Regions from separate parts of the Exiguobacterium sp. s166 genome, predicted to be linked through region 2. Evidence: a T-box and tRNA genes for the amino acid it is inferred to sense, from the RefSeq annotation. Region 2 holds a T-box; the other holds one or more tRNA genes.
What was found. The T-box of region 2 lies ahead of alaS (alanine--tRNA ligase). A T-box ahead of a tRNA ligase gene usually reads a tRNA of that ligase, here a tRNA-Ala.

Region 1: it encodes a tRNA-Ala, which carries the amino acid that the T-box ahead of alaS (alanine--tRNA ligase) is inferred to sense. The anticodon was not compared.

Annotation. Positions count from the first base shown of each region.
Region 1 covers NZ_JACSMU010000008.1:8,904-20,765, forward strand. Annotated here, with positions in the region: gene KNP93_RS13905 (ABC-F family ATP-binding cassette domain-containing protein) at 1-784, opposite strand, end outside; gene KNP93_RS13910 (redox-sensing transcriptional repressor Rex) at 941-1,600, shown strand; gene KNP93_RS13915 (twin-arginine translocase TatA/TatE family subunit) at 1,600-1,803, shown strand; gene tatC (twin-arginine translocase subunit TatC) at 1,811-2,590, shown strand; tRNA gene KNP93_RS13925 (tRNA-Ala) at 2,698-2,770, shown strand; gene KNP93_RS13930 (S8 family serine peptidase) at 3,016-6,759, shown strand; gene KNP93_RS13935 (hypothetical protein) at 6,907-7,065, shown strand; gene KNP93_RS13940 (hypothetical protein) at 7,160-7,609, shown strand; gene KNP93_RS13945 (hypothetical protein) at 7,624-8,100, shown strand; gene KNP93_RS13950 (hypothetical protein) at 8,121-8,582, shown strand; gene KNP93_RS13955 (hypothetical protein) at 8,601-9,077, shown strand; gene KNP93_RS13960 (hypothetical protein) at 9,104-9,589, shown strand; gene KNP93_RS13965 (FecCD family ABC transporter permease) at 9,843-10,850, opposite strand; gene KNP93_RS13970 (FecCD family ABC transporter permease) at 10,847-11,854, opposite strand.
Region 2 covers NZ_JACSMU010000001.1:309,860-321,721, forward strand. Annotated here, with positions in the region: gene udk (uridine kinase) at 1-270, opposite strand, end outside; gene KNP93_RS01615 (O-methyltransferase) at 291-932, opposite strand; gene mltG (endolytic transglycosylase MltG) at 1,005-2,153, opposite strand; gene KNP93_RS01625 (DUF1292 domain-containing protein) at 2,235-2,531, opposite strand; gene KNP93_RS01630 (DUF1292 domain-containing protein) at 2,515-2,802, opposite strand; gene ruvX (Holliday junction resolvase RuvX) at 2,815-3,237, opposite strand; gene KNP93_RS01640 (IreB family regulatory phosphoprotein) at 3,234-3,503, opposite strand; gene alaS (alanine--tRNA ligase) at 3,538-6,180, opposite strand; T-box leader at 6,241-6,458, opposite strand; gene recD2 (SF1B family DNA helicase RecD2) at 6,501-8,726, opposite strand; gene KNP93_RS01655 (VOC family protein) at 8,844-9,392, shown strand; gene KNP93_RS01660 (tetratricopeptide repeat protein) at 9,442-10,098, opposite strand; gene mnmA (tRNA 2-thiouridine(34) synthase MnmA) at 10,112-11,236, opposite strand; gene KNP93_RS01670 (cysteine desulfurase family protein) at 11,249-11,862, opposite strand, start outside.

The sequences.
Region 1 (11,862 bases), on a different contig from region 2:
CCTGTTCGTACAGTGCCGCTTTTTGTTCGAGATACTTCGTATAGTTGCCTGTGAATTTCCGCGACACGTTCCGGGACAATTCATAGACGACGTTGACGACTTGATCGAGGAAATAGCGGTCATGGGAAACGATCAGGACAGCACCACGGTAACCGGACAGGTAGCTTTCGAGCCAGGACAACGTATCGATGTCGAGGTGATTGGTCGGCTCATCGAGAATCAACAGTTCCGGTGCCTGGAGTAACATCTTCGCCAGGGCAATCCGGGTCCGCTGTCCACCGGAAAGCGTCTGAATCCGGCGGGAATAATCGTCCGGATAAAAACGCATCCCGTGTAAGACAGAGCGGATGTTGGCTTCGAACTGATAGCCGCCGGCTTCCGAGAAGTCGTGTTGCGCTTGATCGTACGTTTTCAGGAGACGGTCATAGGCAGTCGGATCATTTAAAATGTGCTCCATGCCCATTTCGATTTCCATCCGACGAAGCGCCCGTTCCTGATCCTGCAGATGCTCAAAGACGGTCAGCATCTCGTTCCAAATCGATTCGTTCGACTCGAGTCCGCTGTCCTGCGCGAGATAACCAATCCGGACTTCCTTGCTTTTCATGATCTCCCCCGAGTCATGTGACAGCTCCCCGGCGATGATTTTTAAAAGTGTCGATTTTCCGGCACCGTTTCGTCCGACGAGGGCAATCCGGTCCCGTTCCTGTACTTCGAGTTTAATATTGTCTAAAATCGGCTCTACGCCGAATGATTTTGAGAGTTGGTTTACTTGTAAGAGAATCATATCCATCCATCCTTCCACCCTTTAGTCTATCACGAAAAATCCTGCCGAATATAATATTTGTTACTCTATGTGAAGTGGTTTACAATCAAGGAGAGTAGAATTCTTTGCATTGATTTGGGTGCCACGTCAGAACGTGGCCGAAGGGGGAACTGCAGTATGAATGGGCCAGACACAAAAATACCACAAGCAACGGCGAAACGACTGCCGTTATATTATCGTTTTATCCAAAGTCTCTATAACTCCGGCAAGCTGCGCGTCTCGTCAGCAGAGCTCAGCGAAGCGGTCAAAGTCGACTCTGCGACGATCCGTCGTGACTTTTCCTACTTTGGGGCGTTAGGGAAAAAAGGGTACGGTTATAACGTTCAACATTTGTTAACATTTTTCCGAAAGACACTCAACCAAGACGAGGTCACGAATGTCGCCTTAATCGGGGTCGGACATCTCGGAACAGCGTTTGCAAATTATAACTTTTTAAAGAATAATAGTACTCGTATCGTCATCGCGTTTGACGCCGATGAAGACAAGGTCGGAACAACGACGCAGGACGTTCCGATTTATCACGTCTCGGATATGAAAGAACAAATCAAAGCGAACCATGTCGATGTCGCCATCTTGACGGTACCGTCGCAGTTCGCGCAGTCAGTAGCGGATGAGTTAGTTGAGTACGGTGTGACCGGCATTCTGAACTTTACACCGGCCCGGTTGAATGTCCCGGCCCACGTCCGGGTGCATCACATCGATCTGTCAATCGAGCTGCAGTCGCTCGTCTATTTCATGAAGCATTATTCGCAATCAGCTGAAGGAGTGAAATCATAATGGAAAACTTAATCCCGTTAACACTTGGTATTGGACCGGCAAGCATCGCCTTGATCGGTGTCGTCGCCCTCATTATCTTCGGACCGAAGAAATTACCGGAACTCGGCCGCGCGGCCGGTCAAACGTTAAAAGAGTTCAAGAGTGCGACACACGGCATCATGGAAGATGATAAGGATAAAAAGGACGAAATGAAAGAGAAGTGAGTGAATCATGGCGATCGATCAAGAACAGAGTGTGACATCGCACTTAGATGAACTGCGTAAGCGGATCATCTGGTCGCTCATCATCGTGGTAGTCATGTTTATCGCAGCCTTTCCGCTCGTCCGGCCGCTCGTCCGTTTCTTACAGGCCGACTTAAAGGAACTCGGAATCGGTTTAAATGCGTTTAACGTCGTTGATCCATTGATGTTATATCTGAATCTTGCGTTCATCATCGCAATCGTCTTGGCGTCCCCGTTTTGGATGTATCAGCTTTGGGCGTTCATCCGTCCCGGTCTGCACGATCAAGAACAAAAAGCGACGTTGACGTACATTCCCGTGACGTTTTTCTTATTCCTCGCGGGCGTTTCCTTTTCTTATTTTTGGCTGTTGCCGTTTTTACTTGAAGTATCAACGGAACTCGGACAAGAGCTTGGGATTGAACAGGTCATCGGTGTCGAGAACTATTTCAGTTTCCTGATCCGGTTGACGATTCCGTTTGGTCTGTTGTTCCAGTTACCAGTCGTGACGATGTTTTTGACACGGCTCGGACTCGTAACGCCGTTCTTCATGCGGAAGAATCGGAAGTATGCGTATTTTGCGTTGTTCGTGATCGCGGCGTTGATCTCACCGCCCGACATTACGTCGCATTTGATGATTTCTGTTCCTTTGTTCATCCTCTATGAAATCAGTATCATCATCTCGGCACGGACGTATAAAAAAGTGCTGATCCTGGAGCAACAGGCTGAACTCGAACGACAGGCAGATATGATGCGTGAATTGAACAAATAACGGAAGATTCTCCTTTGCCGGTAAGGTGAGGGAGATTTTTTTGTAAGCGGTCTAATTTTATATTGAAAAAATGAACAGCAATGGGTATACTCATTATAGAAACACACGGGGGCTTAGCTCAGCTGGGAGAGCGTTTGGCTGGCAGCCAAAAGGTCGTCGGTTCGAGCCCGATAGTCTCCATATTGCTTTACCTGCCGAAACCTTGGGAAACCAAGGTTTTTTTTGTCCTTTTTTATTCACCTGTAAGAAATAGATAAGGGAATATAAGGATTTATTCATTTTGTGATGTAATAAACAAACAAATATTTTTAAAAAGCACCAAATTTAAATTGTATATTAAGCGAAAGTTAATTAAACTAAAAATACAGAATTTTCGTTTAATACGTTTTTGCTCCACATTACATTTTTGGAAAAGAGGAAAAGGAATGAAGAAAAAGAAGATTGCTCTGATGGCGGCTGCCCTCATGACATCTTCCAGCCTAGTTCATGCTGAGGGACACGTGTCATCACAAAAAGTGGATGTACAAAAGCCACAAGCACTCTCACTGAAAAAAGCGGGTCAAGAAAAGTCATACAGTCAAAACGAAAAAGTACGGATTGTCGTCGAGCTCGATCAAAAAGCAGCGATTGAACACGCGCAGGCACAAAATAAGCGTTACAGCACGTTAAGCAACACGGAAAAAATTATTCTTAAGAATCAAATCGTCAACAAACAGAAGGAAGTCAAAGCGGCAATTGCCCAAAAAGACATTTCTGTTTCGTATAAAGAAAGCTTCACGACCGTATTGAACGGGTTCAGCGGGGAAGTCAAATATGGTAAAATCAAGGAACTGAAAAAATTAAGCGGGGTCAAAAACGTACATATCGCACACGAATATGCGCGTCCGGAAGTCGAAAAGGGCGCAACACCAAACATGTTACATAGTAAAGACATGGTCAATGCGAAGCAGACATGGCAGGACTACGGCTATAAAGGGGAAGGAACGATCGTTGCCGTCATCGATACGGGAATCGATCCGACGCACAAGGACATGGTCCTCAGTCCGGAGACGAAAGTCGATTTGACGTCGTCAAAAGTCGAAAGCTTTAAATCGTCAAAAGGTTTAAAAGGAAACTACTTCACGGAAAAAGTACCGTACGGCTATAACTATGCGGATCATGACAGCGAAATCCGTGATCTTGGGCCAGGCGCTTCGATGCACGGGATGCACGTCGCCGGTACAGTGGGTGCCAACGGCGATGAAACGAACGGTGGAATCAAAGGGGTTGCACCGGAAACACAACTCCTCGCGATGAAGGTCTTCGGCAATGATCCAGGGATGCCGTCGACATTCAGTGATATCTATATCAAAGCGATTGATGATGCGATTGCGCTAGGAGCAGACGTCATCAACATGAGTCTTGGTTCAACGGCATCCTTCGTCCAAAAAGATGATCCGGAACAAAAAGCAATCGTCAATGCGATGAACAACGGTATTTTATGTGCAATTTCAGCCGGGAACTCGGCATTCGCCGGAAGCGGCGCCGGAAACCCGTACGCGTCGAATCCAGACGTCGGTGTCGTCGGCTCGCCGGGCTTAATCAGCGAATCGCTGCAAGTCGCGTCGGTTGAAAACACACAGCTGACACTCGAAGGAATGGCATTGACGGTCGACGGGCAGGACGCAGGTTACCTCGCTTATCAGAAACAAGACTCGCCGAATCCGATTGCGGTCTTTGATAAAGAGAAGATGGATGTCGTCTATGTTGGTGACGGCAGTGAACCGAACTATGCCGGCAAAGACGTCAAGGATAAAGTCGTCTTCGTCGTCCGGAACGGCAGCTTCAACTACGGCATGATTCAAGCGGAAGCCGAGAAACAAGGCGCGGCCGGTGTCATCGTCCGCGGACGTGTCGATCATGGCGATTACGTCAGCATGGCACTTAATAAACCTACGATTCCGCTCGTCTCGTTAAGCATTGCCGACGGAAACGAACTAGAAGCGAAAGCGAAAGACGGCAAGGCATTGACAGTGACGTTTGACGGAAAAGCAGTCTCGACACCAAACCCGGTCGCAGGCGAAATGTCTGACTTCACATCATGGGGTGTGACGCCGAACCTTGACTTCAAGCCGGAAATCACGGCACCGGGCGGGAAAATCTACTCAACACTCAACGATAACGAATATGGCGTCATGAGCGGAACATCGATGGCAGCACCACACGTCGCCGGTGGAACAGCACTCGTCATGCAGCGGATCGACAAGGACTTCAAGGTCAGTGGAGCGACACGTGTCAAACTCGCGAAGACGATTTTAATGAACACGTCACGTCCGCAGCTCGATAAAGGAAAATACAATGCGGAAGCAAAAACCGGTAACTATTATTCTCCGCGTCGTGAAGGTGCCGGACTGATGGACTTACGTGCGGCGATGAAAACACCGGTCGTCGTTACGGAAACGAAGTCGGGTGAAGGAAAAGCCGCCTTGAAACAAGTCGGCGACAAGTTCAGCTTCACGTTAGACCTGAAGAACTACAGCAATGAGAAGTTGACGTATAAACTTGCCGGAACGGTCCAATCGGATCTCGCCGTCCAAGGTCAAAATTTCCTGGAAGCCAACGGTATATTCAAAAAAGGAACAGTTGATGCGGTTGACGCCAACAAAGGCACGTTCCCGATCTCCTTCACGGTCGGCTCGAAGAAAGCAAGTTCAGTCGCGATTAACGCGAAGAGTACAACAAAAGTCAACGTTACGGTTGATTTAAAAGATACAGTCGATTGGGCAAACGGTGCACCGCTTGAGTCAATCTTCGAAAACGGCTACTTCGTCGAAGGATTCGTCCGTCTGATCGATACGAACAGCAAAAATCCTGAGTTGACAGTTCCGTACGTTGGTTTCAAAGGAGCATGGGACAAAGCACCAATCCTTGATGCACCACTCTACGATGACAACACGTTCTACGGCGTCACAGGTCTTGCGACAGAAGTGAAGGATAACTTCAACCTCCTCGGAACGAATGCTGCAGGCGACGTCGTTAAAGAAAAAGTCTCGTTCTCACCAAACGGTGACGGCAGTGCCGATGAGGCCTTCCCGGTCCTGTCATTCTTACGGAATGCGAAAAAAGTCGAGTACTCGATTCTTGACCGCAATAAATCAACACTCCGCAAACTCGAAACGCAGTCAGACGTCATCAAAAACTATTACGATGGCGGATCGGAAGATGGTTTCACACCGGTGACGAATGCGGCGTGGGATGGAACGGTCAACGGTTCAAAAGTCAAAGATGGTCTGTACTACTACCAAGTGAAATCGGTCGTCGATTATCCGAATGCGAAATGGCAGACGGCTCTATTCCCGATCTACATCGATACGAAAATTCCGGCTGCGACTGTTAAATGGGATGCTGACAAAAAAGCAGTTTCCTGGACAGCCGGTGACCAAGGAACGGGTGTCGCTTCATTCGATATCCTGGTCGACGGAAAAAGTGTCTTGAAACAGCCGCTCGCTCCGTCTGTTAAAAACTACACGCTGACGGATCTGCCAAGCCGGGCGAAAGTCACGTTCGTCGTATCAGATTATGCCGGTAACAGCGTGAAGAAAAACGTCAATACATCAGGTGTCGATAAAGCCGTTCCGAATGTCCAGATCGATACACCGGAAGCACTGGGCTTAACGACATCACAACAAGTGAATGTCTCAGGAAACGTTTCTGATGAGACTGGCGTCAAATCATTCAAAATTAACGGAAAAGCCGTTAAATTACGCTGGGATGCGGTTCAACAACACTATGCATTCAGCCATGACATCACGTATACGACGGATGGTGTGAAGTCGTTTAAAGTCGAAGCCTATGATGGAAAAGGTAATCGTGTTGCCTTCAGCCGTCAAGTCATCATCGACTCGGAGCGTCCGACAATCCGTGTGACAGCACCAAAAACGGTTTCAAGCAAAACGAAAACAGCTAAGATGACGATCGTCCTGCGCGACAACTACGATGAGTTACGCTTTGATCTGAACGGTAATGCCGAATACCGCCGTTCGTTCAAAGAACCGTATGAAATGCGTGCCTTCAAGAAAACAATCTACAAGACTGTTACCTTGAAAAAAGGTCAAAACGTCTACAACTTGAAATTAAAAGACCTCGGCGGCCATGTCGTCGAGAAGAAAGTCGTCATCACGAAGAAGTAAGGATTTGAAAGCAGTGTTGGTTCCGGTAAAGCTTCACCGGGATCGACACTGTTTTTTTCGCAGTGTGTTACAGAAAGGCTTTCGGTGTTTATCAAGTTCCGGGAATGGGAAATTTCTTTATAGGTTATTTTTTGAGGGGGAACTCGTATGAATCCATTTACTACACTCATTGCCTTCATCGTCGGCTGTCTGGTTCTGTATCTCGGAATTCGGGATAAGAACGGTTGGTTGATCGGTGTCGCAATGATTCCGCTCGCCATTGTTGCATACAGTGTCATCTATCTGATCATCCAGGTCTCGGCCTAGAAACTTCTTTTGCAGAAGTTTCTTTTTTTTTGAAACATAACTGGTAAAATGTAAGTATATGACAGTAGAGAACAAACGAAAGGAACGTGCCCGAATGGAAACTGTAACGGTTCAACAAACCGAATTAAAGGTGCTCTATCAAAACATGCATCAACGAACGACCGCTAAATTATGGGGTGTCCTGGCCCTGTTTTTATTCGTCAGCAATATGATCGAACGACCGTTGCTTGCCTTAATCATTCCGATTCTGTATTTCATATATGATGTAGTGATGCAACGCCGCCGTTTTCAAATCGTTGCCCGTCACACGTCAAAAAAATCAGCAGACCGTCTGTTCCGTCTGCATGTCGGCGTCGGCCTGTTTCAATACGGAGCGCTGGCTGCGTTGATTGTTCTCACGGCTAATCGTTCGAGCACGGTCTTTTTGCTTGGACTGTGTCTTTTCGTCATTCCGTTTTACTGGCTTTGCCGGCGTTTCTTGATGTACCGCTCTAAACAGATTGATCCGACTTATATCAGTGAAACAGAGATCCAGCAGGGATGAAGGAGGAAAGTCAGATGCAAACGGCACGGGACGAACGGTTACATGAACTAACGCTTGCCTATATCGATAAGAGTCAACTGCAAAAAAGCGGCTGGCTGATGGCGGCCGTGGCGGCAACGCTCGGCATCTTTTCGGAAACGATGGATTCCGCACTTTACTTCGGTCTGTTGCCGCTTGTCTATCTGATTTTTGATGTCCCGTTTCAGCTGGAAAAACGCAGGATTTTAGAACGGTATCTCTCCAAAGATCAGGTCATGACACAATCGATGCTGTGGCTCGGAATTCAGATTGTATTATATGGCTCATTGCTCATGGTTGTACTCGAAACGAAAGGTATGTCTTTATGGAAGATGACGTTTTGGATCATCTTGATTCTCGCTCCGATTTATTTTGCGACCGATTGGCTGTTTAAGAAGATGGCGCGGTCGGGAGATCCTGACTTCATCAGTGATCAGGAAGTGCATAAGCATGTGAAGGACCTGGAAGAATGACATCTAAAGGAGAGAACATCATGCGCACGGCACGGGACGAACGGTTACACGAATTGACGCTGGCTTACATGGATAAGAATATCTTAGGGACAAAAATGATTTGGAGCATGTTACTATTCATCGGTGTCGGGATCCTGACAACGTTGTTTGACTCAAGTTTAATGGTATTACTGATCCCGGCAACTTACTTTTTGTTCGATTACCGGTATCAAGTCGAAAAGCGCCGGATTCTTGAATCATATATCGGAGAAGAATTGGCAACCAAACAATGGCGTTTTTGGATCATCTATCAAGTCATCCTGTATACAATTTTTGTCGTCCTGATGGTAGCGACGATGGATCGTCCGTTTTGGCAGATGTGGTTGGCGCTTATGATCATCCTCATTCCACTCTATGCGATCTGTGAACGCGTGTATAAAAAAATCCAACTGCGTGATGATCCGGATTTTGTCAGTGATCAGGAAGTGTACAAAAATGTATAAAGTAGGAGCGAAAATTAAATGAATACATTGCTTGAAAAAAATGCACGGTTAAATCTGCTCGGACCACCGTTGAAAAAAATCCAATATTTGATTCCGATTCCTGTTTTAGTGGTCGCAGTCATCGGTTGGTTCATTCCGGATTTTTGGAAAACGGGACTGTTTACGTTATTTTCGCTTCCGTTACTTTGTCTCGGGGGCGTCGTCCGTGAAATCATGCGTCTGCGGATTTTAAAACGACGTCTGCCGGCTGAATTGTATCAAGAGACCGTCTTGAAGGTCGGTCGGGCTTCAATGATCGGCTATTTTGTGCCTGTGTTGTTGTTCTACGTGGGCTATCACTTCCCGCAGTATTCAGGTGTCGCGTTTGCAATGATTCTGATCTGGGTGCTGGTGATTACGTTGTTTGTTTCCAAACTAAATTCGACGGCGAAACAACTGGATCCCGCCTTCGTGACGATGCGGGAGATTGAACAGTACCGGAAACCGGGAAATTAATTTAGCGGTAAGGGGGAGGTCAGGGAATGGGTGAAATCAAACGGCAACGCACACTTGATTATCTGCGCTTCACGAAACGTGCCCGGCATGTTCAGACGGTATTTTTTCTGCTCGTTTTGGTCGTCTTTTTGTTTCTGGCAGATGATTTAAACTTCGCTGAAGCCTCGATGCATTACTTTTTACTGATTCCCGTCCTCGGCTACCAATGGACGGTCCGCTTCTTGAAGTACCGTTATTTCACGAAACGTTTTGACCGGATGGAAGTCTGGGATCATCTCGGGTTGCCGTACATCGTCATTACGATTACCGAGCTTCTACTTGTCGTGGCGTCCCAGTTCTTGATTCCGTACGTGTCGCGACCAACGCTGATCGGACCGATTCTGGTCTTTTTACTATCCGTCTTGTCACTCGACCGTCTCGGCGATTCCCGGATCAAACGACTCGATCCGACGCATTTATCAGAACGCGAGCTGATTCTCGCGGAAAGAGAAGCGCGGCGGGTTAAATATTAAATGATCTAATAAAACGATACGTAAAACACAACAGCAGCGAGGGGAAGTTGAAATCCCTCTCGCTGCTGTTGTGTTTTTAAAGAAATGATTTGATTCACGAGACTCCTGCAGGAGAAAGCGCAAGGTAACTTGCGCTATCAGAGACAAACAAGACCCGCTTTCCTGTCCAAATGGGCAGGAAAGCGGGTCTTGTGTCTCGCCTGAGGAAAGCGAGTGAAACCAAAAATCATTTCTGGTTGGTTGATCAGTGTTCTTACTTTTTCAGAAGCAGATAGACAAAGTACGGAGCGCCAATCAGCGCAACGACGATTCCGGCAGGCACACCGTCCGGACCGGCAATGTTGCGTCCGATCGTATCCGCCAATACAAGCAGCCAGCCGCCGATCAACAGTGCAATCGGCAGGAACCACTGATGACGGGGACCGACGAGCGCCCGAGCGATGTGCGGCGCCATCAAACCGATGAAGGAAATCCCTCCGGTGACAGAAACGGCGGATGCCGCGAGTGCGACAGCCGTCAGCAACAGTTGAATCCGTTCCTTTTCAATCGATACGCCGACGCCGATCGCAACCGGTTCATTTAAGGCGAGCAGGTTAAGCTTATTTGCTTTATACAGTGTGAACGGAATCAGGACAATCAGCCACGGCAGTAAGGCATAAACAAACGTCCAATCCGTTCCCCAGATGTTACCGGCCAGCCACTTGGCGATGAAGTCGACCTTTTCACGTTTGGTCGAAGAAATCAGAATGACCATGATTCCGGACAAGGCCATCGAGAAACCGACCCCGGTCAAAATCAACCGGATCGGTTGTAAGCCGCGATTCCGGTCGTACGAGAGTGCGTAAATGGCGACAGCGGTCACTAAAGCACCTAAGAATGCCGCAACCGGTAAGCCGTAGATGAATGAGCCGACATCCACGGGGAAGTAGAGGAAGAAGATGGCGACCGCGACCCCGGCTCCCGTATTGATGCCGATGATTCCGGGGTCGGCCAGTTCGTTGCGTGTGATGCCTTGCAGGATCGATCCGGACAAGGCGAGCGCCATCCCGGCGAGCAACGTGATGACAATCCGCGGCAGACGGAGTGAAAATAAAACAAAGTCTTCTTTGAACGATCCTTGTCCGAGCAGGGTCGGCAACAGGCGATCGTAAGAGAGAGAAGCCGGACCAAGACCGATGCTGAGGATGATTGTTCCGAGCAATAACAGGCTTAACAGCAAGAAAATCAGGCGTTGACGGTTACGTAAACGGGTTTCCATCATGAGAATGCGTGACCTCCTTTACGAACAATCAATAAGAAGAACGGTAAACCGAGCATCGAGACGATTGCAATGACCGGTGTTTCGTACGGCGCAAACAGCGTCCGTCCGATTGTATCAGCAAGCAGCATAAACGTCGCCCCGAACACAGCCGTCATCGGCAGAATATACCGGTAATCGGTCCCGACAATCGCCCGGACGATATGCGGAATCATCAATCCGATGAAGGCCATGTTGCCGACTAAGGCGACGGCAGCACCGGCAAGCAGGATGACAACGATGTACAACACGGCTTTGATCCTGGTGATGTTTTGACCAAGACCAAGCGCAACTTCTTCTGACAGACTGAGAATCGTCAATTGACGTGAGAAAATCATCGCAATCAATGTACCGATGATGATGACCGGCGTGATTGCTTGTAGTTGACCCCACGTCGTCCCAACTAGACCGCCTGACGTCCACTGGGAAACGTCCTGGGCAATCTTAAAGTAAATCCCGATACCTTCCGCGATCGCATACAGGAAAGCGGAAATCGCAGATCCGGCGAGGACGATCCGGAGCGGGGAAAATCCGCCTTTTCGGGAAGCCCCGATGCCGAAGACAAGTGCCGCACCAAGAGCTGCCCCGAGGAAACAGGCAAGCATGATGCCGTAGTAGTTGATGCCGGGCAGGAGGACGATGGCTAAGGCGAGTGCCGCGTTGGCACCGGCCGTCAAACCGAGCAGACCGGGGTCAGCGAGCGGATTGCGGGTCATTGCCTGCATGATTGCTCCCGAGATGCCGAGGGCGGCACCGACGAGAATTGCTGCCAGTTCACGTGGCAGCCGGATTTCCTGAATGATTTTTGCTTTATCGTTAAGCGGACCAAACGTCAAGGCGTTCCAGACTTCGCGGATCGTCGTATCAGCAGCACCAAACGTCATCGATAGCCAAAACATGATGACGAACAGAATGAGTCCGAATGAAATTTTTAAGCCAAAAGGTAGTCGAGCGGATGACACGGATATCGCCTCCA
Region 2 (11,862 bases):
AACGTAATCATAGACCGGTTTTTCAACCGCCTGATTTTCTCGCAGTGCCTTAATGTGTTCAATCAGCAAATCGTTATCAAAGGCAAACGGGTGATCATAGTTTGTTTGATAACGCTCTTCCATCGATAATTCACTTTGATCCTTATAGTAAGCATCCTGCTCGATCATGACGATGGATTCACTCGGGAACGCGTCGACAAGTGACCGTGCGACCGTCGTCTTTCCTGAACCTGTTCCTCCAGCCACACCAATTACAACCGGTTTTTGCATTGAATTCGTACCTCCATCATTCATTCCGACTTTACTTTCCGACTGACGGACACACCGTCTCCAAGTGGGAAAATCGTCGTATCATATTGATCTTGCTCCATCATCCATGCCGTGAATTCTTTAACCAGACGGACAAGGCGCCGTCTTCTCCGGTCAAAGGTCTTCGGATCTGTCTCAAGGACATCTCCGTGCAAAAACAGGTTATCCGTATATAAAACTCCGCCTATTGGCACCAATCGCCCATAACCGTTAAAGAATTTTTTATACTGTCCTTTCGCTGCGTCGATGAATACGGCATCGAACTGCTGTTCAAGGGTTTCGGCTAATTCTACTGCATCAGCAAAAACGATGTCAATCCGGTCCGCGACGTCTGATCGTTCAATGAACATCCTGGCTTCGGCGTATCGTTTCGCATTTCGTTCTACTGTCGTGATCCGGGCATCCGGTAAGGCACGAGCCATCCGAATCGCACTGTAACCAATCGCTGTTCCAAGTTCAAGAATTCGTTTCGGTTGTTGTAACGTCAACAACGATAACAAAACTTCCGATCCCGTCAGTTCAATGATTGGAATATGGTGCTCTTTCGCGTATGCTTCCATTTCCTGTAACAAGGGATCACGCGGTCGAATCATCCCTTCGACATACGCTGTAAAATCATTCATTCGGAATTCACTCCTTCTGCGCATAAACAGGTTGACCGGGAACGAACATACCGTTCCCGATCAACCCCCTGTTCATTGCTCTTTACTTGCTTCGTATTCGACCCATTCCGGTTTATACTTCACAACATTTCGTTGATGTTCCTCATAGGTTTCCTCATAAAGAATTTGCCCCCGTGGATTTTTATCACTTGGTGGTCGGGCAAAGAAATAAACATATTTCGTCTTTTTCGGATTAAGGACGGCAAGAATTGAATCTTTACTGACCGTTGAAATCGGACCAATCGGAATACCTTCATACTTGTACGTATTGTATTTCGAATTGTTCTCAAGATCCTTCAATGTCGTCAGTGCTGTATTCTCTCCTGTACCGTACCAGACCGTTGGATCCGATTGGAGTTTCATCCCGTCGTTGAGGCGATTCGTAAAGACACCGGCAATCTCACGACGATCGTCTGGTGTTGCGGCTTCCCGCTCGACCATCGATCCGAGACTCAACACTTCATGGAAGGTCATGCCTGATTTCTTAATCGCATCGGTGTTCTCATCATAAATCTTTTCCGTCTCATCTAACATCGTTTCGGCAATTTGATTGATACTTTTTCCTTTGTCGAATTCGTATGTCGCCGGGAAAAGGTATCCTTCGAGTGAATAAAGGACTCCCTGCTTTGTCACTTCATCCGTTAACATCGGATACTTGTCAATTAATGTCTTGATATACGCCTCATCCGTCAATGATTTTCGGATCGAGTCAGCTTTAAAACCGGTTGCTTTCGCAATGATGGCAATTTGACGATCCATCGTGATTCCTTCAGGGATCGTAATTTTAACATCTGCTGCTTTCATGATCGTTCCGGTCTTTAACTCATTGATGATTTCATCCGGTGTCATCGCTTGCGTCAATGTGTATGTCCCGGCTTGGAATGACGATTCATTCTTATAGCGGACATAATAGCGGAAAATCGTTTCGTTCGCGATTAAATCTTTTTCCTTGAGAATGCTTGAAATCGTACTTGTTCCGGCGCCTAAGGGAATTTCGACTTTGACGGACTTCGTCGCCTCTTCGTTGACCGGCTCGAGTGAACTCTTTAAAAAGATGTAGATGGCTGCTCCTGCTACTAAGAAAATCGTGAATAATACTGAAAGGATGATTAACGTAATCCGGCGCGATGTCCGGCGACGTTTCTGTTCGATTTCAGCATTTTTCTTCCATTCATTCTCCATCGGTTCCTCCTTCTTCTCTTAAAACAAGGTGATATCGAAAGAGCTGCTGCTCTGACGACACCACCTTATACACGAGTCGGTTTAGTCAAGCTCGTCTTCTAATGTATTAAAGACTTCTTCAATTTCATCCCAAGTTTCTGCATCGTCTTCTGCGATCGGAACTAGGTTGAAGTCATCATCACCATCACCATATTCTTCTAACTCATAAACAAAGATGTCGACTTCTTCTGCTTCATCATAATCCGCGCCGACTGGCTCAAGGAAAATATACGTTTTGCTTGAGCGCGGGCTTTCATACCGTAAACGCTCGGCAAATTTAAATTCATTACCTTCTCCATCGGGAATTACGTAATGTGTAGGTTCATTCTGTTGCATCATTCATCCGCTCCTTTAATGCAGCCTCAAGTTCATCCCAAGTCTGCTCATCGTTTTCATCAATCAGGCTCAATTCAAAATCATCTTCGCCTTCGCCAAACTCGTCGATTTCACAAATGATCAAATCATCTGCGCCCTCTTCCGGATGACCAATCATTTCGAGAAATAGATAGGTCTTGCCGGTTCGCTCACTGACATAACGGTACCATTCTTCGAAAAGATGTTCGCCACCGTCTTCATCAGGAAAGAGATACTGCCGTTTTTCTTCAGACATCTCATTTCCTCCTTATCGATTTGCCCGATCCAAATAAGATTGTAGGATCATGACTGCTGCCATCTTATCGATGACTTGTTTCCGTTTTTTTCGACTGACATCGGCATCGATCAGCATACGTTCTGCCTGCATCGTCGTCAATCTCTCGTCGACAAGAACGGTCGAAAGGCCTGTCTGCGTCTCGATTTCACGCGCGAACGCTTCACTCGCCTCAGCTCTGGGACCAATTGATCCATTCATGTTTTTCGGATGTCCGATGACGATGATTTCGACACCGTATTCCTTAATAATTGCCTCGAGTCGCTTGAAGGCGACCGGATATTCAGGTTCTGTCCATTTGATGGTCTCGATGCCTTGTGCTGTCCAGCCCATCAAATCACTCACCGCAACACCGATCGTCTTCGAACCGACATCAAGTCCGATGGCACGCTTCATTTTTTGTCTCCACTCTCCGATAGATAAGATTTCACGAGTTCTTCCAGTAGTTCATCACGCTCAATCTTTCGGATCATATTACGTGCATCGTTATGACGAGGAATGTAAGCAGGATCACCGGAAAGTAGATATCCGACGATTTGGTTGATCGGATGATAGCCTTTTTCTTCTAAAGCATGATAGACCGTCAGCAATACTTCGCGTGTTGCCGCCTGGCTATCGTCTTCTGGAAAATTAAATTTCATCGTTTGATCCATCTGACTCACGTTAATCACCTCTTTCATTTACACTACTTCTCTATTATGCCAGTGATTGCACGTAATGTGAAGTAAACGCAAGAGCTTCGTTTAATTTTGCAGGATCTTTTCCGCCAGCCTGTGCCATGTCCGGGCGGCCGCCACCGCCACCGCCGCAACGCGTCGCTACTTCCTTGATCAGTTTACCGGCATGGTATCCTTGATCAATCAAGTCTTTCGAGACACTTGCAACGAGGTTGACTTTGTCTCCCTGCGCGCTGCCGAGGACGATGATTGCCGAACCGAGACTCGACTTCAATTCATCCATCATACCGCGAAGCGCATCCATATCTGAGACGTCGACTTGCTTCGCAAGGACTTGGACTCCATTGATTTGCTCGACATCCTCTTTCAATGATGCTGCTTCAATGTTTGCCAGTTTTGCTTGTAGGGATTCGTGTGCACGTTCCGTTTCGCGGAGCTGGACTTGAAGTGCTTCAATCCGTCCCGGTACTTCAGTCGTCTTCGTTTTCAGTACGCGTGCTGCCTGCTCGAGTGTCTGCAGGTGACCGTTCATCACATGGTATGCTCCAGCGCCTGTGACTGCTTCAATCCGTCGTGTTCCAGCTCCGATTCCTGATTCGGAAACAATCTTGAACAGACCGATTTCTGCCGTGTTTCGAACATGGATTCCACCGCATAATTCGATGGAATATGTTCCAGCCGAAACGACACGAACCGTCTCACCGTATTTTTCACCAAACAGAGCCATTGCACCTTTTGCTTTCGCATCAGCAATGTTCATCTCTTCAATGTCGACTGCAAGTGATGCCCAGATTGCTTGGTTGACATCCTGTTCGATAGTTGTCAATTCTTCAGCCGTGACTGCTCCGAAGTGCGAGAAGTCAAACCGGAGACGATCTGCCGAAACGAGTGAACCAGCTTGGTTGACGTGTGTCCCGAGTGTATCTTTTAATGCTTTGTGCAACAGGTGGGTTGCAGTATGGTTCTTTGTGATGGCTTGACGTGACGACGCTTCGACTGTTGCATGAACTGTCGCATCTGCCAAAGCAATCCCCGTCCGAACAATAACGGTATGCAGGTTTTGACCGTTCGGTGCTTTTTGAACATCTTTGACATCAAGGACGAAATCAGGACCTGTAATGGTTCCTGTGTCCGCCACTTCTCCACCGCTTTCTGCATAAAACGGTGTAATATCAAGCAACAATTGTGCTTCTTCGCCGGCAGCGACTTCTGTCACTCGTTCTCCATCATGCAACAAAGCAATGATTTTAGCATCCGTCTCAAGGTCCGTATAACCGATGAACTGGCTTGGAACAGTCAACGTTGCTAACACTTCTGATTGTTGTTGCATCGAACCGCCGTCTTCACGGGCAGCACGAGCACGCTTCCGTTGCTCATCCATTGCCCGTTTAAATCCTTCTTCATCGACAGACATCTGATGATCTTCCGCATATTCAACCGTCAATTCGAGTGGAAAACCATACGTATCATACAAACGGAAGGCATCTTCTCCGCTGATGACGTGTTCACCGTTACTCTTCGCTGCTTGTGCCACGGTGTTTAAGATGGCAAGACCATCATGTAACGTCTCGTGGAATCGTTCTTCTTCGTTTTTAATGACACGTTTGATGAAATCTGCTTTTTCTGGAACTTGTGGATAGAAATCGACCATGACGCTACCGACTGTATCAACGAGCTCGTACATGAACGGACGTTCGATTCCGAGCATTTTTGCATAACGGACAGCACGACGAAGCAGGCGGCGTAAGACATAACCGCGTCCTTCGTTCGAAGGCAACGCACCGTCTCCGATTGCAAAGGCAACCGTCCGGATGTGATCAGCAATGACTTTGAACGCGACATCCAGTTTTGTGTCTTCACGGTAAAGTTTACCGCTGAGTTCTTCTGTCTTATGGATGATCGGCATGAACAAGTCCGTGTCAAAGTTCGTCGGCACATCTTGCATGACGCTCGCCATCCGCTCAAGACCCATCCCGGTATCGATGTTTTTACGCGGTAATTCTGTGTAATTGCCGTGTCCATCATGATTATATTGACTGAACACGATGTTCCAGATTTCGAGATACCGTTCGTTTTCGCCGCCCGGATACAATTCAGAATCGTTCGGATCGTCGCCGAAAGCCGGTCCGCGGTCGAAGAAAATCTCTGTGTTCGGACCTGAAGGACCCTCACCAATTTCCCAGAAGTTATCTTCCAGCGGAATGATACGTTCAGCCGGCACACCGAGTTCAAGCCAGATTTGACGTGCTGCGTCGTCTTCCGGATGAATCGTCACGGAAAGACGGTCCGGATCAAGTCCGTACCACTCGTCACTCGTCAAGAGTTCCCAGCCCCATTTGATTGCATCTTCACGGAAGTAGTCGCCGACAGAAAAGTTTCCAAGCATTTCAAAGAATGTATGGTGACGTGCTGTTTTTCCGACATTTTCGATATCGTTCGTCCGGATCGATTTCTGCGCGTTGACAATCCGCGGATTTTGCGGAATGACTCGTCCATCAAAATATTTTTTTAACGTAGCGACACCCGAGTTGATCCACAGTAATGTTGGATCCTCGATTGGAACGAGCGATGCGCTTGGTTCGATTGCATGTCCTTTAGACTGGAAAAAGTCGAGATACATCTGACGGATTTGTGCACCCGTCAACGGTTTTAATGGTTTCATCGAAAATACCCCCATTGATTAATTTGTCCTGAACGCAAAAAAACGATACATTCATCCCTGAAAAGGGACGAAAGCATCGCTTTCGTGGTACCACCCTCGTTCGTAAAGACATGTGCTCTCTTTACCTCGAAAAATCCGTTAACGGAGATTACCCGCAAGTGTTTGCACTCGACTCCGGAAGGAGCTTCAATCGAATCGTCATGAAGATGGTTGCAGCAGATCCATCTCTCTCTGGTCATGAAGATTACGACTTACTTATCTTCCATCAACGTTTTGCGTCCATTCATCTACCGTGATTATTACCTATCTGGTGCATTCAGTCAAGTCTTTGTCATACCGCCGAGCCGTTCAATCAGCCGGGTCCGCCGGCGTGGTTCTTCCTCTTGGGAAGCTTTATAAAAGGCACGGGGATCTCCGAACAACAACAAACTGGCTTTTGCCCGTGTGACGGCCGTATAGATGAGATTACGGGAATGTTTAAAGGCTCCGGTGAAAAAGACCGGCATCAGGACAATCGGAAACTCCGACCCTTGTGCTTTATGAATCGTAATCGCATACGCATGTGTGAATTGATCCCACTCACTCCGGTTGTATTCGACTTCCGTCTGATCGAACCGGGCAATGATTTTGTCCACCTTGTCGACATTTTCCTTTGCAAAAAAGATGTTGACGATTTCGCCGATATCCCCGTTATAGACATTTTCTTCCGCATTATTGACGAGCTGAAGAATTTTATCTCCACTCCGGTAAATTCGTGTCCCTTGTTTGACTTCCCGTTTTTTGGGCGCTTCCGGATTATAGACCTGTTGCAGGACGATGTTCAGTTCATCGATTCCTACCTGTCCACGATACGTCGGCGCCAGGATTTGGACGTCAAACTTCGAATAGCCTTTCGCCAGTGCTTTTTCCGCGAAGGCGGCGATACCGCGTAACGACTCTTGCGGGGCGAGCGAATAAAATCGCCGGTCAGATAACGGAGCAAGCAAGTCAGCTGACGTGACCCGGTTTTTCAAATCGTGAGCCAGCCGAAGAATCGAGGAATCCTCGGCTTGCCGGTGAACGACATTGAGCCGAACGACCGGAATTCCGTCTGTGTCCATTAAGTCGGCCAGGACTTGTCCCGGTCCGACCGACGGCAGTTGATCACGATCGCCGACAAATAAAATCTTCATGCCATTCGGTACCGCTCGTAACAAACTCGATAACAGGTAGATATCTATCATCGATGATTCATCAATGATCAAAACCTTGCCCGAGATCGGTTGGTCTTCGTCCAATTGAAAATTTGACCCGTCATATTTTAACAAACGATGGATGGTCATCGCCGGAACATCCGTCGCTTCCGACAAGCGTTTTGCCGCTCGTCCGGTTGGAGCAACAAGGACATAGGGATAGACCTCACCCGATTTGACCTGACTTTTTTCAAGCGGCCAATCATGAATTTCCTGAAGCGCGTGCAAAATCCCTTTAATGACGGTCGTCTTCCCGGTACCCGGTCCACCCGTCAAGACCATCAACGGCGCTTTGACCGCCAGTTCGATGGCTTCCCGTTGTTGGACTGCATATTCCATACCGAACCGTTCTTCGAGCTGACCGATGGCCGACAGAATCGTCGCGACATCAACTTCCTGCTCCGCTCCGTTCGCCATGACACGGGCCAGTTCCTTTGCCGCCCGGACTTCCGCATAAAAAATCGTCGGCAAATACAAACAGCCTTCTTCGAGTTTGACCTTATCTTCGTTCAACAACAGTTCGATGGCTTGTTCGAGACGTTCGCCGGGATCTTCTCCGAGTAGACGGGGTGCCCGTTGCAACAGTGATTCGACGGTTGCAAACGCATGCCCCTCTCCCGCCTCCTGTTCGAGTATATGCATGATGGAGGCTGCGACCCGTTCCGGATGCAAGCCGATAAGCCCCAGATGCGAGGCGATTTGATCGGCTGTCTTAAAACCGATGCCACTGACTTCGTACATTAAAGAATAAGGATTTTCCCGAATTCTCGCCATCGCGTCTCCTTCATATGCCGCATAAATCTTCGCCGCGAGTTTCGGAGTAACATCAAACGGGGCTAAAAAAAGCATCAATTGATCAACACCGTATAGGGTTGCGAGTCGGCTGAAGATGACATCGGCCTGTTTTTGTTTCAGTCCAGGGACACGGTCAAGTGCCTTGCTGTCTTTTAAGATGATATCGATTGCATCTTCACCAAGAGCATCGACGATGTTTTTCGCTGTTTTCGGACCAATGCCGGTAAACGAACCGTTCGTCAAAAAACGGACGGCTGCGTGTTTCGTCATCGGAACCGACCGGCGGATCAACTCTGCTTTTAGTTGTTTACCGAATCGCGGATGATCAATCAATCGTCCGAATGCTTGATACGTTCCGCCGAGTTCGATTCCGACACCGGTTCCTGTGACGACGAGTTCTGTTTCTTTTAATTCAAAGTTCTTTTCTTTAATTGCCATCAAAACGATGGAATGGGCTTCTTCTTCGGAGGAAAAAAGCACACGTTTAATGCGGCCGACTACTTGATGGGGGTGCTCCATCACTCCACCTGCTTTCTGTCTGAACTCCATTACGCTGTTCCAATCATAGCATTCGTTTAAGGGATTTTAAATGAGGGAAACATTTCTTGAATCAATAATTGAATGGAGGAACAAATCATGGGACGATTGCCAGTTGCCGGATTGTGTGAATTAGTGCTGGAAGTGGAAGATATGGAACGGGCTGTTGCCTTTTGGAACGGGACGCTTGGTATTCCGATTGTTGAACAGTGGGCACCGGAAGATGCCGAGCCGAGTCATGAACAGGAAAAGCAGGACGGCGTTTGGGCAACGTGGTTGTACATTGGCGGAAACACCCGTCTCGGCCTTTGGCTCAAACGTGACTTTACAATGGAAGAACGGACAGTCAAACACCTTCCTGTCACAGAGTGGGACAGCTTGTACGATGAAGGCGGAGTCCATGTCCATTGCGCCTTTTATGTCGAGAAAAATGAATTCAAAGAAGCCCTTGATCTGTTGCGTACTGCTTCAATTGATGTCAAAATTCGTGAATGGGATGAACAGGAGACATCGAATGATAAGGAGTACTCCGCTTACTTTAAAGATACGGAACAAAATGTCATCGAACTGTATACGAAAAACATGGACGAAGCGTATGAAGACTTTTCCGGTCCACCGTTACGAATCGTACGTGAAGTCGGACATTAATGAAAAAAGCGTTGCGAAACCGGGATGTTCATCGGTCGCAACGCTTTTTTTAGTTCAATAAGGCATCCATCTTCGCTTTCGCATCCTGTGCCATCGTATGGTTCGGCTGATAAGCAAGAACAGTTTCGAGTTCCGTATAACATGCTTCCTGCTGACCTAAAAAAGCCAGTGCAATGGCATAGTTATAACGGGCATCCGTGTGTGTCTCTTCCAGCAATAATACCTGCTCGAAGATTTCAGCCGCTTCTTCAATCTGTTCGTTCTGAGCAAGGGCAAGACCGTACTGGAAGGCGATTTCAACATCTACACCGTTCAGTTCCGTGGCTTGCTTCAAACGTGGAATTCCCCGGACTGGATCACCCAGCTTTTGATATGTCAGACCGAGCATGAAATGAAGATCCGCGTCATCGAGTCCATGTAACAAAGCAAGGCGCAATGATTCTTCGGCTTCCACCAGTAAATCCGCCGAGAAATATAATGCCCCTTTGGCATAATGGGCACTGGCAAACGTTGGATCAATCGTCAATGCCTTATCGTAAAACCGGAGTGCCCGGTCAGCATCGTCCATTGATTGGAGCAATGTCCCTAAATTGACGTAACCTGTCGGATCATTTGGTTGTTCTTCGATGGCATCGTTAAAAGCTTGAGCCGCCAGTTCATAATTCCCGGACTCCAGATGTCGGAACCCGACTTCGTTGTAGTTCATTTCATTCTCTCCCTTACGCAAGATACGTTAACTGTTTGCCCGCTTTGTATGCATCGTCAATCGTCGCCCCGCCAAGACAGATATCTCCGTCATAGAAAACGACAGCTTGTCCCGGTGTGATTGCCCGTTGCCGTTCGTCGAACGCGACGTCTAACCGTCCGCCGTCCAGAATACGAACGGTCACAGGTGTATCCGTTTGACGGTAACGGAACTTCGCTGTACAACGGAATTCTGTCCCGACCGGCATCGTTGCCGTCCAGCTGATATCAGACGCATATAACCCCTCTGAATAAAGCAATTCATTATGGAATCCCTGCTCAACGAACAGGATATTCTCTTTGAGGTTTTTCCCGACGACGAACCATGGTTCTCCGTCTCCGCCAATCCCGAGACCGTGGCGTTGTCCCATCGTGTAATACATCAGACCGTCATGACGTCCCATCGTTGTACCGTCAAGTGTCCGCATTTCACCCGGTTGCGCCGGCAGATACTGACTGAGGAACTGTTTGAAATTCCGTTCCCCGATGAAACAAATACCGGTCGAATCCTTTTTCTTCGCCGTCGCGAGGTTCGCTTCTTCGGCGATTTTCCGCACTTCTGATTTTTCCATGTGTCCAATCGGGAACATCGCTTTAGCGATTTGATCCTGCGACAGTTGGTTCAAGAAATACGTTTGATCTTTGTTTGTATCGACGCCGCGTAATAATTTATGCTCACCGTCTTCATATACAGCCCGCGCATAATGGCCCGTCGCAACAAAATCTGCCCCTAAGCGCATCGCATGGTCAAGAAATGCTTTAAATTTAATTTCTTTATTACACATGACATCCGGATTCGGTGTCCGGCCAAGTTTATATTCCTCCAAGAAGTACGTAAAGACTTTGTCCCAGTACTCTTTTTCGAAATTGACTGCGTAATACGGAATGCCGATTTGATTGGCGACAGCGATGACATCTTCGTAATCTTCCGTTGCTGTACAAAATCCGTTTTCGTCGGTATCGTCCCAGTTCTTCATGAAGATTCCGATGACGTTGTATCCTTGTTCTTTTAATAAATAAGCCGTAACGGACGAATCGACGCCGCCGGACATCCCGACGACGACCGTTGTTTCCTCCGGTGCTTTTGCGCGTGTATTCATTGTTTTCACCTCTTAATTGTTCTGAAACGATTTTACGACATCTATCAGGCCTTGTGCGAGCAGTTCGACTTGTGCCGCATCGTTTCCACGGCCGAAGCTGATCCGGACCGATTGTTTCGTCCGCGGATTTTCACCGTACATCGCCGACAGGACATGCGACGGCTCAACCGATCCTGCCGTACAGGCACTTCCGCTTGAAACGGCAATCCCCCGCATGTCGAGCATAATTAAAAACGGTTCAATTTCGACGTTTGGGAAATACAGGTTGAGGACTTGCGGCAATCCTTCCGCCCCGTTGACTTCAAAATCAATCGTTGAGGCTCGCAGCCGTTCGAGCAACATCGTCCGTAACAGCCGGTACTGTCGAGTCTGCTCTTCCCGCTCCGTTGCCGTCAGCCGGACAGCTTCCGCAAACCCGACAATTCCGGCGACGTTTTCCGTTCCGGCACGACGCTTGCGTTCCTGTTCCCCACCATACGATTGAGGCGCTAACTTGATAGCAGACCGGACATATAATATTCCGACGCCTTTTGGTCCATTGATTTTATGACTCGATGCCGACAGCAAATCAATGTGCATCGCTTCTACATCGATGGGCGACTTCGCAAATACTTGAACAGCATCCG